Regions from separate parts of the Pseudarthrobacter sp. NPDC059871 genome, predicted to be linked through region 2. Evidence: riboswitches for the same ligand, from Rfam matches in the RefSeq annotation. Region 2 holds a riboswitch; the other holds the start of a gene.
The links. A riboswitch is a leader RNA that binds a small molecule or an ion and turns the genes downstream of it on or off. The one in region 2 is predicted to bind glycine.
Positions count from the first base shown of each region.

Region 1: it holds a riboswitch for glycine, as region 2 does, so the genes downstream of both, gcvP (aminomethyl-transferring glycine dehydrogenase) here and gcvP (aminomethyl-transferring glycine dehydrogenase) in region 2, are expected to answer to the same signal.

Region 1 covers NZ_JBHWJV010000009.1:21,146-28,789, reverse strand. Annotated here, with positions in the region: gene gcvP (aminomethyl-transferring glycine dehydrogenase) at 1-1,189, opposite strand, end outside; glycine riboswitch at 1,377-1,474, opposite strand; gene ACFV4R_RS12990 (TetR/AcrR family transcriptional regulator) at 1,571-2,107, opposite strand; gene ACFV4R_RS12985 (MFS transporter) at 2,193-3,752, shown strand; gene ACFV4R_RS12980 (Dps family protein) at 3,863-4,342, opposite strand; gene ACFV4R_RS12975 (APC family permease) at 4,565-6,118, shown strand; gene ACFV4R_RS12970 (hypothetical protein) at 6,198-6,749, opposite strand; gene ACFV4R_RS12965 (DUF4193 domain-containing protein) at 7,023-7,325, opposite strand; gene ACFV4R_RS12960 (hypothetical protein) at 7,430-7,621, opposite strand.
Region 2 covers NZ_JBHWJV010000002.1:471,298-478,941, reverse strand. Annotated here, with positions in the region: gene ACFV4R_RS04960 (glycerophosphodiester phosphodiesterase) at 1-338, opposite strand, end outside; gene ACFV4R_RS04955 (DUF445 domain-containing protein) at 388-1,737, shown strand; gene ACFV4R_RS04950 (LamB/YcsF family protein) at 1,772-2,521, opposite strand; gene ACFV4R_RS04945 (hypothetical protein) at 2,505-3,311, opposite strand; gene cycA (D-serine/D-alanine/glycine transporter) at 3,530-5,074, opposite strand; glycine riboswitch at 5,220-5,318, opposite strand; glycine riboswitch at 5,579-5,677, shown strand; gene gcvP (aminomethyl-transferring glycine dehydrogenase) at 5,834-7,644, shown strand, end outside.

The DNA of each region.
Region 1 (7,644 bases), on a different contig from region 2:
GGCCGGGAACCCGAACGGTAACGGTGTCGAAGAAGCTCGTGTGCAGCACGTCTACTCCGGCGGCAGCGAGGGACGCCGCCAGGGTGCGGGCGTGGGCGTGCGCCGTTTCCGCGATCGCTTTCAGCCCGTCCGGGCCGTGGTAGACGGCGTACATGGAGGACACGATGGCCAGCAGCGCCTGGGCGGTGCAGATGTTGGACGTGGCCTTCTCGCGGCGGATGTGCTGCTCGCGGGTCTGCAGGGCCAGGCGGTAGGCGGGCACTCCGGCGTCGTCCTTCGAGACTCCCACCAGGCGGCCCGGCAGCGAGCGCTCCAGCCCCTTGCGGACGGCCATGTACGCGGCGTGCGGGCCGCCGAAGAACAGCGGCACGCCGAAACGCTGGGTGGAGCCGACGGCGATGTCCGCGCCCTGCTCGCCCGGAGGAGTGATCAGCGTCAGCGCCAGGAGGTCAGCGGCCACTGTGACCAGCGCACCGCGTTCCTTGGCTGCGGCGATGGCATCTGCCTGGTTGAAGACGCGGCCCGAGGCGCCGGGCTGCTGGAGCACGATGCCGTTAATGTCACCGTCAGGCAGCCCCTGGGACAAGTCGGCCACCTCCACCTCGAAGCCGAGCGCCTCAGCACGGCCCTTGACGATGGCAATGGTCTGCGGCAGCACGTCGATGTCCAGGACCGTCTTGCCGTCCACGGCAGGCTTGGCCTTGTTCGCTCGGCGCATCAGCAGGACTGCCTCGGCCACCGCCGTCGCTTCGTCCAGCAGGGACGCGTTGGCAATCGGCAGGCCCACCAGGTCCTGGACCATGGTCTGGAAGTTCAGCAGGGCCTCCAGCCGGCCCTGGGAGATCTCGGGCTGGTAGGGCGTGTAGGCGGTGTACCAGGCCGGTGCCTCAAGGATGTTGCGGCGGATCACGGCGGGGGTGATGGTGTCGTAGTAGCCCTGGCCGATCATCTGCACGGCGGTCTTGTTCTTGCCCGCCAGCCGGCGCAGCTCGGTCAGGACCTCAACCTCGCTGAGGGCGTCCTGCAGCTTCAGTGCCGTTTCCTGGCGGATGACCTGGGGAACGGCGGTATCGACCAGGGAGTCAACGCTGTCGTAGCCGACAGCCTTAAGCATGGTGTCGACGTGGTCCTGGCGCCGGGCGCCGATGTGGCGGTCGACGAAAGTGGTGGAGGTTGAACTAACCGTCACGGGGGAACTCCAGATACTCAGGCGGCGCAGGGTACGCCACAGCGATTCGGGTCCCTCCCCGCTCTGTATTGGACCTGAGAGTTTCCACGGCGCCTGCATGGACAGGACCCGCTTGCACCGTCGGTGAGCACAACGGTCCGGCAGCCGATCACGGGTGCCTGGACGGCCTGCTGCTTTCCAGAGGTGCCTCGCCGCGGCGGTACAGGGGCCTGCGAGATTCCTGGGGAGGATTTGCTCCTACGGCGCCTGCCGAACGTTGTGGCAGGACTCTCCCGCCGCAGATCAAAGGCTATTCAATTGGATGTGTTCGCGGGGCCGTCAGGTGATAGCTCCCACAACACTTAATTCTCCTACGCCACGGCTCCCGGGGCAAATGTCCTGCTACCGCCGGAGCCGCTCCAGTGCTGCCAGCAATTCGTCCACATCTGCGGCTGCGCCGCCTTCGGGGACCGGGCCAACGGAGAGCATGGCGTTGAAGTAGAGGCCGTCCCCCATATACAGCACGGCCTTGGCCAGGGCCGGCCCCACGTCGGCGGCGATTTCGTCGAGCCACCGCTGCTGGATCGCAGCGAAACGTCGGCGGGTTTCTTCATGCGCCACCTCCGCCAGCCTGGTGGCGGCGACGATGGCCCGGTCCAAGGGAGTGTCTCCCCACACCGAGGACCTGATGAAGTAGGCTGCCGCGCCTTCCGGGGCGGCGGCCATGGCATCGGCGTCTTCTCCGGCGAACGCGTCCAACTGGTCCAGGAGCGCCTGAATCAGGGCTTCCTTGTTTGGAAAGTGGTAGAGGAGACCGCCCTTGGAAACGCCGGCCTTGCGGGCTACGGCGTCCAGGGTGGCGGCGCGCTCCCCCACCTCAATCAGCAGGGTGGCGAAGGAGTCAAGGACAGCTTCGCGGGCGACTGGCTTTCGGGGCATGCCATCCATCATGCCCTCCCAGGGTGCCGGAGGCTCAACTCAACCCCGGTTCTAAACTGTACCGTCTGGACGGTATAGTTAGTCCATGACCACCTCGACGCACCCCGCCGAACCCCAGCTCCAGGGACCCACTGCTCCACGGGCACCCTGGCGCGACTGGCTGGCCCTCGCGCTGCTGATGTTCCCCGTACTGCTGGTGGCCGTGGACAACACGGCACTGACGTTCGCCCTGCCCGCGATCGCCCAGTCCCTGAACCCTTCCGGGGTGCAGCTGCTCTGGATCGTGGACGCCTACCCCCTGGTCCTGGCGGGGCTGCTGGTGTGCATGGGCAGCCTCGGCGACAGGATCGGCCGGCGGCGGCTGCTCCTCACCGGCAGCCTGGGCTTTGCGGCGCTCTCGGCCGCCACGGCGTTCGCGCCAACGGCGGAATGGCTGATCGCGGGACGAGCCGCCCTTGGCTTCTTTGGCGCCATGCTGATGCCCTCCACCCTCTCGCTCATCCGCAACATCTTTGCGGAGCCCAACCGCCGCCGGTTGGCCGTGGCCATCTGGGCCGCCGGGTTCTCCGGCGGGGCCGCCCTGGGTCCGATCTTCGGCGGCTGGCTGGTGGAGCACTACTGGTGGGGCGCAGTCTTCCTGGTGGCAGTGCCGCTCATGTTGCCGCTGATCGCCCTGGGTCCGGCGCTGATCCCGGAATCGAAGAATCCGGAACCGGGGAAGGTGGACATTCCCAGCATCGCCCTGTCCCTGCTGGTGATGGTGCCGCTGGTCTACGGCATCAAGGAAGTTGCTACGGAAGGATTGTCCGGCACCGGCCTTGGTGCCATGGCCTTCGGCCTGGCCATGGCAGTGGTCTTTGTCCGCCGGCAGCTCCGGCTGCCGCACCCCCTGCTGGACATGTCCCTCTTCCGCAACCGGGTGTTCAGCATGGCCATCACCGCAAACGTCCTGGCCCTGTTTTCCTTCAACGGATTCATCCTTTTCCTGGCCCAGCACCTGCAGCTGCTTGAAGGAATGTCGCCGTCCGCGGCAGGCGTCGCCATGATCCCCGCCCTGATTGCCACGGTGGTGGCAGGACTGGTGGTGGTGCCGCTGGTCCGGAAGGTGCGCCCCGGCTTCGTGGTTGGCGCGGGCCTGGCGTTCAGCGCCGCAGGATACAGCCTGGTGACGTTCGGGAACCACGACGGCGGGCCCACACTGCTGCTGGCAGCGTTGCTGATCCTTGCGCTGGGCGTGGGGACGGCTGAAACCATCTCCAACGACCTCATCCTCGGTGCGGCGCCGGCACACAAGTCAGGTGCCGCGGCCGCCATCTCGGAGACCGGGTATGAGGTGGGGGCGCTGCTGGGGACGGCCGTACTGGGCTCCATCCTCACGGCTTCCTACCAGCACAACCTGCACCTCCCGGCAGCCGTGGACAGCACCGCCACGGAAGCGGCCCGCCACAGCGCCGGCGAAACACTGGCAGGCGCCATGGACCTCGCGGCCGCACTTCCGGCCCCGCTGGCCGATACCGTCCGCCAGTCCGCGGCTGCCGCCTTCGATTCCGGCGTGCATGTGACCGCGGCGATTGGGCTGGTCCTGATGGCAACAGCGGCAGCCTGTGCCGCCGTCGTACTTCGCAAGGTGCCCAAGGCCTCGTAGCAGCATCGCGGCTCGTGTCAGCGCATAGGCCTCAACGGCAAAGGCGCCCGGCGCCGGAGTTCAACCTCCGGTACCGGGCGCCTTATGCGTACTGCAATGGCAGCCCGCTCCTACTTTTCGTCAGGGGCGGTGACGCTGGCTGTCGGCTTGAGCGTCTCGGCGTTCACCATCCAGGCGAACTGCTCCAGCTTGGCGATGAATTCGTGCAGCAGGTCGGCGCTGGTGGGATCTTCCTCATCCACCTCGTCATGGACCTTGCGCATGGTGCCCACCGCAGCCTCCATGGCTGCAACGATCCGCTCAATGGCGTCCTTGGTGCTGATCAGGCCTTCAGGAAACTCCGCCAGGGCGGTCGACTTCGACACGGTGGAGCTGCGGCCGTCAGGCAGGGCATGGAGGGCACGCATGCGTTCGGCGGTGTCATCGGCGAACTGGCGGGCGGCGTCCACGATTTCATCCAGCTGCAGGTGGAGGTCCCGGAAGTTGGTGCCCACAATGTTCCAGTGCGCCTGCTTGCCCTGGATGTGCAGCTCGATCAGGTCGGCGAGAACGGCCTGCAGGTTGTTGGTCAGGGTCGGTGAAGCTTTCATGGGAGTCCTCCTCGATTGGTCCAGTAACTTCGAAACTATCAGCGCCCGCGCCACCCGGCATGGGTCGGAGCAGATATTTCTCAGTGAGCTTACTAATTTTGCTGCGCAGTCATAAACGAACGTGATTCATATTTACTCTTGCGCGACGGCCGTCACACCTCCATACTAAATGAACGCCATTCATATAGTGACCCCGGTCATAAGCTTCCAGAAAGCGGTGCCATGACAGAAGCACTCCGCACCAGCTCCACCACCGCGCGGGGCCAGCAATTGCCCGGCAGCGGCGACATTACCGCCAAGGGCCTGAAAGGCGGGCAACTGGGGCTCCTCGCCGTCGTCGTCCTGGGAATTTCCACGATTGCCCCCGCCTACACCCTGACCAGCGCACTGGGACCCACCGTCAATGAAGCCGGACTCCAGCTGCCCGTGATTTTCCTGATCGGTTTCATTCCCATGATCCTGGTCTCGCTGGCCTACCGGGAACTCAACGCCGATTCACCGGACAGCGGCACCACCTTTACCTGGGTCAGCAAAGCGTTCGGCCCCTGGGTCGGCTGGATGGGCGGATGGGGGCTCCTGGCGGCCAACATCATAGTGCTGTCCAACCTCGCCGGCGTCGCCGTCGATTTCTTCTACCTCTTCCTGTCCCAGCTCACGGGCTCACCGGAACTGGCGGACCTGGCCGACAACAAGGCCCTGAACGTCCTGACCTGCCTGGTGTTCGTCGCCCTCGCCGTCTGGGTCAGCTACCGCGGCCTGCACACCACCAAGGTGGTGCAGTACGGCCTGGTGGGATTCCAGCTGCTGGTGCTTGGCCTGTTCGTCGCGATGGCCTTCGCCAACTGGTCCACCTCGGAGACCGCCATCCCCTTCAGCTGGGAATGGTTCGACGTCACCAGGATAGAGACCTTCGGCCAGGTGGCCGCTGGAATATCCCTCTCCATCTTCGTGTACTGGGGCTGGGACGTCTGCCTCACCGTGAACGAGGAAACAGCCAACGGCAAGAAAACGGCCGGCGTGGCCGGCACCCTGACGGCCGTCATTGTCCTGGCCATCTACCTGCTGGTGAGCATCGCCACCATGATGTTCGCCGGCGTCGGCGATACCGGCAACGGGCTTAACAACGCAGAGAATCACGAGAACATCTTCACCGCGCTGGCCTCCCCCATCATGGGCCCCTTCGCCATCCTGATGTCCCTCGCAGTGCTCTCCAGCTCGGCCGCGTCCCTGCAGTCCACGTTCATGTCCCCGTCCCGCAGCCTCCTGGCGATGGCCCACTATGGGGCCCTTCCTGAACCCTTCAGCCGGGTCAGCCGGAAATTCGCGACGCCGGGCTTCGCCACCATCGCTGCCGGCGTCATGTCCGCGGGGTTCTACGCCGTGATGCATGTGGTCAGCGAGAACGTCCTCAATGACACCATCCTGGCCCTGGGCCTGATGATCTGCTTCTACTACGGACTGACGGCCCTCGCCTGCGCCTGGTACTTCCGGCACAGCCTCTTCACCAGCGTCCGCCATTTCGTGTTGCGGCTGCTGTGCCCGGTGCTGGGCGGCGTGGGCCTGTTCGTCGTGTTCTTCCAGACCGCCGTAGACAGCCTGGCACCCGAGTTCGGCAGCGGTTCCGAGATCTTCGGTGTGGGACTGGTGTTCATCCTCGGCGTCGGCATCCTGGCGCTCGGCGCGGTGTTCATGCTGATCATGGCCCGGGTACGCCCAGCCTTCTTCCGCGGCGAAACGCTCCGGAAAGACACCCCGGCACTGGTGGTCCCGGAGTAAAGACGACTGCACAGTACAGAAAAGGTGCCGTTCCCGACAACGCGGGGACGGCACCTTTCCTGTTTGACGACGGCGGCTGTCACCAGAAGTGCGCCACATCCACCACCAGCCGGGAGCCTGAGCCCGGCCCGTCCAGCGTGAAGACACGGAACGGAAGACGGGCGCGGACGCCTACGCCGAGCGTGCTCTGGCCCTCAAAGCTTCCTGCCCAGACCACCTGGCGGAAGGTCTGGTAACCGGAGACGTTGGCGAGCTCCACCTGGTCGGCGGGGGTGTACGTTGGCGTGTAGTCCACGTCGTAGGCCGGCGCCCGGACAACCACCTGCAGGCGGGCGCCGCCCCGGACATCGACCGGTTTGCCGGAACCGTCCTGTGTAATTTGCCCGACGTAGCGGACGGAGTAGCCGGGAGCCGGGCCGCTGCCCAGGTCAACCACCAGCCGGTCGAAGCAGTAGTGCTGTCCGGTGCGGACATTGGTGACGGGCGCGCCGCTCATCGAGCCGTCCGTCTTCATTAACGAGCCCCATGCGAGCCCGCAATACGAGGTGGTTGCCGAGGCAGGCCCCGGAACCAGCAATCCCAGTCCAACGGCCACAAGGATGGCCGTGAACCAGATGGAGAGTTTTTTCATTGTGGTGCCACCCAAGGAAGGAGCGATTGGATAGCTCCAGATTAGGACGGCAGGAACGGTGAAACGAGGCCTGTGGCCGCTTCGGGGCGCAACCGTTAACCAGCCGCCCGCCGCATTAAGGCCGCATAAAACAGGGGCCGATTCGGGGCCTCTCTTAACCCGTTCGGCACCGTTCCTGCACCTGCCCGTTACCGCCTATAACGGTTGCCCGCGGCGTACAAAAAAGCGCCGGTCACCCCCGTGGGGCAGCCGGCGCTGAAACCTGGTTGAAGCTCAGCCTTCGCAGTCACGGCAGTACTTGAGGCCGTTCTTTTCGAGGGCAACCTGGGACCGGTGGCGGACCAGGAAGCACGAGGAGCACGTGAATTCGTCGGACTGCTCCGGAACCACAACAACTGTCAGTTCCTCGTTGGAGAGGTCGGCGCCGGGCAGGTCAATGCCTTCAGCGGTGTCATTCTCTTCGAGATCGATGACGGCGGTCTGCGCGTTGCCGCCGCGGGACGCCTGGAGGGCCTCAAGCGAGTCAGCGGGAGACTCTTCCTCCTGCTTGCGTGGAGCATCGTAATCGGTAGCCATAGCGTGTTCACTTTCGTTGCTGCACAGCGCCATTTCAGGCACCTCAGTGCAGCAGTTTAGGGCATGACCCCGTTACAGGCGCAATAGTGTCTTCAACCGGTCAGTCAGCCGGCGCCGGCAGCCGATTCATCGTGCCGTGCGCGGGCGTGGTCGGCGCCCACTGCCACGCCGCTCAGGGCAGGAAGCCAGCCCCAGCGGGATGCCTCGGCCATGGCGTCAGCGGCCTGTTCGGGTGAGGTGAAGGCGAAGGCGGCGGTAAACCACTGGCGGAACCTGCCGGGAATGCTCTCTGTCATTCCTGAAACATAGGTGCCGGATG
Region 2 (7,644 bases):
TCCAGCTGCCGCAGTTCGCGGAGGGTCCGCTCGGCCACCGGGCCGGTGCCGTCCGAGGTACGGTCCAGGTTGGCATCATGCAGCAGGACCACATGCTGGTCGCGGGTGAGGTGGACGTCGCACTCCACGCCGTCAGCACCGTCTGCCAGCGCCTGCAGGTAGGCGGCGCGGGTGTGCTCGGCGAAGGCGGCGCTCGAGCCGCGGTGGGCGAAGACCAGCGGCCGCTGCGCCGGCACGTCCGGAGTGGTCCTGTTCAGAGTGGTGCCGTTCAGAGTGGTTCCCTCAGATGCGGTCCCGTTTGCTGCGGTCCTGCCGCGTGTCGGCTCGTCAGGTGTCATGGGGACACGGTAGCCGACCCGGTCCGGTCAGCGGGGCTAGGCTTGGCACATGCAGGTGAACTCTGAGCCAACTGCCCGGGAATCCCCTCCCCGCACCGGTCCTCCGGTGCCCGAAGGCGCGAAACCGCGGGCCGCCGTCGTCGGCCATCAACTCAGCGCGGGAGACGCCGAAAAGGCGGCAGCGCTGCGGAAAATGAAGATGCTGGCGCTGAGCCTGCTCATCGCCATGGCCGTGGTCTTCGTTTTCGCGTTTGCGCTGCAGGAGGAGTATCCGTGGCTGCAGTACGTGCGCGCCGCGGCGGAAGGCGGCATGGTGGGTGCGCTGGCTGACTGGTTCGCCGTCACCGCGCTGTTCAAGTACCCCATGGGCATCAAGATCCCGCACACCGCCATCATTCCGCGCCGGAAAGATCAGATCGGCGCGTCCCTGGGCGAGTTCGTGGAGACCAACTTCCTCTCCGAGCAGGTGGTCCAGGACAAGCTGGCCAGCGTAAATATTGCCCGCCGCGCCGGCGAATGGCTCGCCGCGCCGGGCGGCGCGGACCGGGTGGCCAAGGAAGGTGCGGCGGTCATCCGGGGCGCCTTCAAGGTCCTGAACGACGACGACGTCCAGGCGGTCATCGAGGGCATGGTCCGCAAGCACCTGCTCACGCCGCCGTGGGGACCGCCGGTGGGCAGGCTCGCGGAGCGGATCTTCCACGACGGGCACCACCACACCCTGGTGGACCTGCTGGTGGACCGCGCCGCCGACTGGGTGGACGAGAACCACGAGACTGTCTCGCGGCTGGTGTCCGACCGCTCCCCCACCTGGGTCCCCCAGTTCGTGGATGGCCTGGTGGGCGACAAGGTTTACGTTGAGATCCTCAAGTTCGCCCGTGCTGTGCAGTCGGACCCCAACCACCAGGTGCGGCAACAGATCGACAAGTACCTCAACGACCTGGCGCAGGACCTGCAGCACGACCCCAAGATGATTGCGCGCGCCGAGGACGTCAAGGCCCAGGTCCTGGGCGATCCCGAGGTCCGGGAGCTGGCCTCGCGGACGTGGGGCACCGTCAAGAACGCCCTGCTCGGCGCCGTGGACGATCCGGACAGCGAACTGACGGTCAAGTTCAAGGCGGCCGTCCGCGACTTCGGTTCGCGGCTGGTCAACGATCCCGAGCTCGCCGGCAAGGTCAACACCTGGATCGGCGACGCCGCCGGCTACCTGGTGAAGACGTACCGGTCAGATATTGCCGGGGTCATCACTGATACTGTGGCGCGCTGGGATGCGGAAGAGACCTCCCAGAAGATCGAACTCCAGGTGGGCAAGGACCTGCAGTTCATCCGGATCAACGGCACCGTGGTGGGCTCGCTGGCCGGGCTGCTGATCTTCACGGTGGCGCACCTGATCTTCGGCTGAGCGCCGGGCAGGGTCCCGGTGAGCGCCGGCCGGGTCAGGCGAAGGACTCCAGGCTGACGCCCGCGGCTTCCAGGCCTGCCCGGACACCGGCCGCCATTTCCACGGCGCCGGGGGTGTCTCCGTGGATGCACAAAGAGTCGGGCCGGACCTGGACCAGCGTCCCGTCGGTGGCCACGACTTCGCCCTTGGTGGCCAGCCGGACGGCCCGCTCAACGATCGCGTCGACGTCGTGCAGCACGGCGCCCTCCTCGGACCGCGGCACCAGCGTCCCGTCAGCCCGGTAGGCGCGGTCCACAAAGGCTTCAACGAACACCGGGTGTCCGGCTTCCTGTGCCTGCTTGAGCAGCTCGGAACCGGGGAGGCCCAGGATCGGCAGCCCGGGGTCGTAGGCGTTGACGGCCGCCACCACGGCGGAGGCCTGCTCGGCGTCGTGTACCAAACGGTTGTAGAGCGCCCCGTGCGGCTTCACGTAGTCCACCGACGCACCTACGGCGTGGGCCACGCCGTCGAGCGCGCCCAGCTGGTACAGCACGTCGCCGAAGAGCTCATCGAAACTCGTGTCCAGGGACCGCCGGCCGAAGCCCGCCAGGTCCCGGTAGCCCACGTGCGCGCCGACGGTGACGTCCAGTTCGTAGGCCGCACGGCAACTGTCCAGCATGGTGACGGGATCTCCGGCATGGAAACCGCAGGCCACGTTGGCGCTGGTGACCAGCTGGAACATCCGGGCGTCATCGCCCATGGTCCACGAGCCGAATGATTCGCCGAGGTCAGCGTTGAGATCCAAAAGTGTTGCCTTCCAGCTGGTTGTCCGTGGTCCCGGCTGGCGTGAGCTCGCCGGGCAGGCTGTCCGGCATGGGTCCAAACGCCTCCTTGGCGTTGGCCACCACCGCACGGCCCATCACGAGGTTACCGGCTCCGCCCACCACGGCGCCGATCCCGAACGGGAGGGCCCGGCCCAGAAGCGCGGTCCCCTGGCGTTTGAGGAGGTTCTTGAGGAAGGCCCTCTGGATGCGGTTACGGATGGTGCTGAAGCCCGGCATCGGCATCGACTTGGAGAGCACGCTGCCCCACTGCTTGGTGGCTCCAGCGCCGTTGCCGGCTATTTGTCCGCTGAGGGTGCCCAGCAGGGCCGTGCCTTCCTCGCCCAGCATGATGGCCATGACCATGGTGCTGGCCTTCTCCGGGTTGGTCAGGCGGATGCCGTGGAGTTCTGCGAGGGAGGTGGCGTACAGGGCGGTTGCTTCGAGGAAGCCCACTGTGGCGGCCGCCGAGAGTCCCAGCGACGCGACGGTCCCCACTCCGGGAACGACGGCGGTGGCCCCCACGATTGCGCCGCCGCCGGTGACGGCACGGAGGTAGTCGCGCTCCAGGATGCCGGCCAGCTGGGCTGCCGTGGCCCGGGGGTGCTTCTTCTGCAGCCGGCGGATATAGGCCAGCACCAGCGGGCGCTGGATCTCCACGGCTTTGAGGAGCATGTTGTGGACTCCGGGCTTGGGCTTGCCGTCCTTGTCGAAGACTGCGTTGTGGGCAGTTTCCTGGGCGATCCGTACTGCTGGGTTGCTGCGCTTAGCCATGGTCACCTTCGTTTCACGTCGAGCTGCAGCGGGTGGCTGCCGTGCTTCTCCATCCTAGATGCAGAAACACTAAGCATGCTGAACTTCGACGACGGCGCCCCTGCATCTCGCCGTCCAGACAGCACTGCGGCGGGACCCGGCGTGGGTCCCGCCGCAGCGTTGCAATCAGGAGCTTATTCGCTGATCCGTACCTTGAGGGTCCGGATTCGCGAAGAAGCCTAGGAGCGGGAGCCCCGGGCAGTTTCCTCCTGGGCGGACTTTTCACGGTCCAGGCCGCCGGCCGCCGCCTGTTCATCGGCGCGCAGCTCGGCGCGGAAGACCTCGAAGCGGGCAAGGTGGGCTGGACGGCGGCGGAGGATGGCCCAGGCCACGCCGAGGACGAGGAACCAGATGGGGGTCACCAGCAGGGCCGCCAGGGTGTCCGGCTGGGTGGTCAGGGCCCAGAGGACGAACGCGAAGAACGCGTAAACCACCCACACCACGGGGATGCCGCCGGGCATCTTGAACTTCGATGCGTCATGCAGATGCGGGCGGCGCTTGCGGAAGGCGATGTAGCTGGCCAGGATGACCGACCAGACAAAGATGAAGCAGACGGCAGAGACGGTGGTCACCATCTCGAATGCCTTGCCAACGTCCTGGCCGGCGTACATGAGCACGACGCCGGAGAGCAGCAGTACGCAGGAGAGGAACAGCGCGTTGCTGGGCACCTTCCTCGAGGACAGCCGGCTGAAGATGCCCGGGGCGTCACCCTCCTGCGCGAGGCCGAACACCATGCGCGAGGTGGAGTAGATGCCGGAGTTGGCCGAGGACATGGCGGAGGTCAGGACCACCAGGTTGACCACTGTGGCTGCAGCGCCCAGCCCGGCGAGCGAGAACATGCCGATGAAGGGGCTGTGGCCGGCCGCGAACTGGGTCCACGGGGTGACGGCCATGAGGATGATCAGGGCGCCCACGTAGAAGAGCAGTACACGCACGGGAATGGCGTTAATGGCCTTGGGCAGCGTCCGCTCCGGGTTCTTGGCTTCGGCGGCAGTGGTGCCCACCAGTTCGATGCCGACGAAGGCGAACACGGCGATCTGGAAGCCGGCCACGAAGCCCATGAACTCATTGGGGAAGAATCCGCCGTGGCTCCAGAGGTTGGTGAAGCTGGCGGTTCCGGCGTCGCTCTGGAATCCGGTGAAGATCATGAAGAGGCCCACGATGATCAGCGCCGCGATGGCAATGATCTTGATGAGGGCGAACCAGAATTCGGTCTCGCCGAAGGCCTTGACGGTGGCGAGGTTCAGCAGCAGCAGGATGGCCACGGTGGCAAGCCCCGGGATCCAGAGCGGCAGTCCGGGCCAGAGTTCCTTGGAGTAGCCCGCAATGGCGATGACGTCAGCGATGCCGGTAATCACCCAGCAGAACCAGTACGTCCAGCCGGTGAAGAACCCTGCCCACGGCCCCAGGAGGTCGGCCGCGAAGTCGCTGAAGGACTTGTAGTTCAGGTTGCTCAGGAGCAATTCGCCCATGGCGCGCATGACGAAGAAGAGCATGAACCCGATGATCATGTACACGAAGATCACGGACGGGCCGGCCGCGGAGATGGTCTTGCCGGAGCCCATGAAGAGGCCGGTGCCGATGGCACCGCCAATGGCAATGAGCTGGATGTGCCGGTTGGTGAGCTGCCGCTCCAGGTGGGGAGGCTCGCTGCGGGCGGCGCTGCCCGCAGGAGGGTTATTGCGGGGCGGCTCGCCGTTGGACGTGGGGGGATGAATCGCCATGGGGAACTCCATCGATAAAGCGGCATTTTGGGTGCCGCAGAAGTTGGGTTCCTCCCCGCTCTGTAGTGAACCTGAGAGTTTCCACGGCCCAAGCCGCTTGCACCGCCGGTGAGCCGGAACGGGTCCGGCTGCTTTCCAGAGTTGCCTGTCCGCGGCGGTACATGGGCCTGAGAGTTTCCTGGGGAGGGTTTGCTCCTACGGCGCCTGCTAAATGTACCCGGCAGGACTCTCCCGCCGCAGGTCGAAGGCATGTTCAATTAGGTGTGCTCAGCGGCCACACCCTTCCGGGGCAACGTTGGCCCGGGCTGCTCCGATGAGCTGAGCCAGCCGGACACGGTGCTGATCACCGGACCCAGTGTGGTGCGGGTCACGATCGAATGTCAAACCCCATTTTTCCGCCGCCGCAACAAGGCGGCTGCCGCCCATCGTGTGACAATCGGATTTGTTTTCCTTTCAACCAACCTGTACGGTGTGAGGCGAATCACCCACAGTTGAATAGCCTTTCGAGCTGTGACGGGAGAGTCCTCCCGGCACCACCGGGCAGGCGCCGTAGGAGCAAATCCTCCCCAGGAATCTCTCAGGCCCCCGTACCGTCACGGCGAGGCAACTCTGGAAAGTAACCCGGTTTCGGCCAGGTTCACCGACGGTGCAAGCGAACCCGCCACGCAGGGTTCCGCGGAATCTCTCAGGTCCAATACAGAGCGGGGAGGAACCCATCCCATGCCGTGCCACCCTGGCCGGCCAGACCTGGAGTTCCTCATGACGATTCAATCCCTTCCAACCTCGTTCGTTGACCGCCATATCGGCGCGCGCCGGCAGGCCGACGTCGACACCATGCTCAAGGCAGTGGGCTACGACAGCGTTGACGGCCTGGTGGACGTGGCTGTTCCGGCATCGATCCGCCAGGAAACGGCACTGAAGCTGCAGGACGCCCTCAGCGAGGTTGAGGTCCTGACCGAGCTGCGCCGGCTGGCGGGCAAGAACAAGACCGCCGTGCAGATGATCGGCCAGGGCTACTACGACACCATCACCCCGGCCGTGATCCGCCGCAACATCCTTGAGGCGCCGGCCTGGTACACCGCCTACACGCCGTACCAGCCCGAGATCTCGCAGGGCCGGCTGGAGGCGCTGCTGAACTTCCAGACCATGGTCCAGGACCTCACCGCCCTTCCCGTGGCCAATGCATCACTCCTCGATGAAGCCACTGCCGTGGCCGAGGCTGTGCTGCTGATGCGCCGGGCGAACAAAAATAAGGACGCCAAGGACGGCAAGACAGTCCTTGATGCCGACTGTCTCCCGCAGACCATCGCCATCGTGCTGGGCCGCGCCGAAGCGCTCGGCTTCGAGGTGGAGGTTGCTGACCTCTCCGCAGGCCTGCCTGAAGGTGCCATCAACGGCATCGTGCTCCAGCAGCCGGGCGTGTCCGGCCGGGTGTGGGACCAGAGCGCCGTTATCGCCGAGGCCAAGGAGCGCGGTGCGCTGGTCACAGTGGCCGCTGACCTGCTCGCGCTGACGCTGATCACTCCTCCGGGCGAGCAGGGTGCGGACATCGCCGTCGGCTCCACCCAGCGTTTCGGCGTGCCGCTGTTCTTCGGCGGTCCGCACGCGGCTTACATGGCTGTGCAGAAGGGCATGGAACGCACCCTCCCCGGCAGGATCGTGGGTGTCTCCAAGGACAACGCGGGCGCTCCCGCCTACCGCCTGGCCCTGCAGACCCGCGAGCAGCACATCCGCCGTGAGAAGGCCACGTCCAACATCTGCACCGCCCAGGCGCTGCTGGCCATCGTGTCCTCTTTCTACGCCGTTTACCACGGCCCGGACGGACTGAAGGCCATCGCAGAAACCGCCCACCAGAACGCCAGGATCCTGGCCACGGCGCTCACCGCCATGGGCCGCGAACTGGTCACCGACTCCTTCTTCGACACCCTCACCGTGCGCGTGCCGGGCAAGGCCGCCAAGGTCATCAACGCCGCCGAAGCGCGCGGCATCAACCTTCGCTTCGTCAACGCTGACACGGTGGGCATTTCCATCGATGAGACCACGACGGCGGCAACGCTGTCCGCGGTGGCCGTCGCCTTTGGTGCCGGCCCGGTAGGCGACGCCCAGGGTTTCGAGCTGCACGACTCCGTGCTGCGCACCTCCGGTTACCTGGAGCACCCGGTCTTCAACACGCACCGGTCCGAAACCCAGCTGCTGCGTTACATCCGCAAACTCTCGGACCGCGACCTGGCCCTGGACCGCACCATGATCCCGCTGGGGTCGTGCACCATGAAGCTGAACGCCACCGCCGAGATGGAGGCCATTTCCTGGCCGGAGTTCGCCTCCATCCACCCGTTCGCCCCGGATTCCCAGACCGAGGGCTGGCGTGAGCTGATCACCGGCCTCGAGGCTGACCTGACCGAAATCACCGGGTACGACCAGGTGTCCATCCAGCCCAACGCCGGTTCCCAGGGCGAACTCGCCGGCCTGCTGGCGATCCGGGGCTACCACCACTCCCGGGGTGATCAGCAGCGCAACGTCTGCCTGATCCCCGCTTCGGCGCACGGCACCAACGCCGCCTCCGCAGTCCT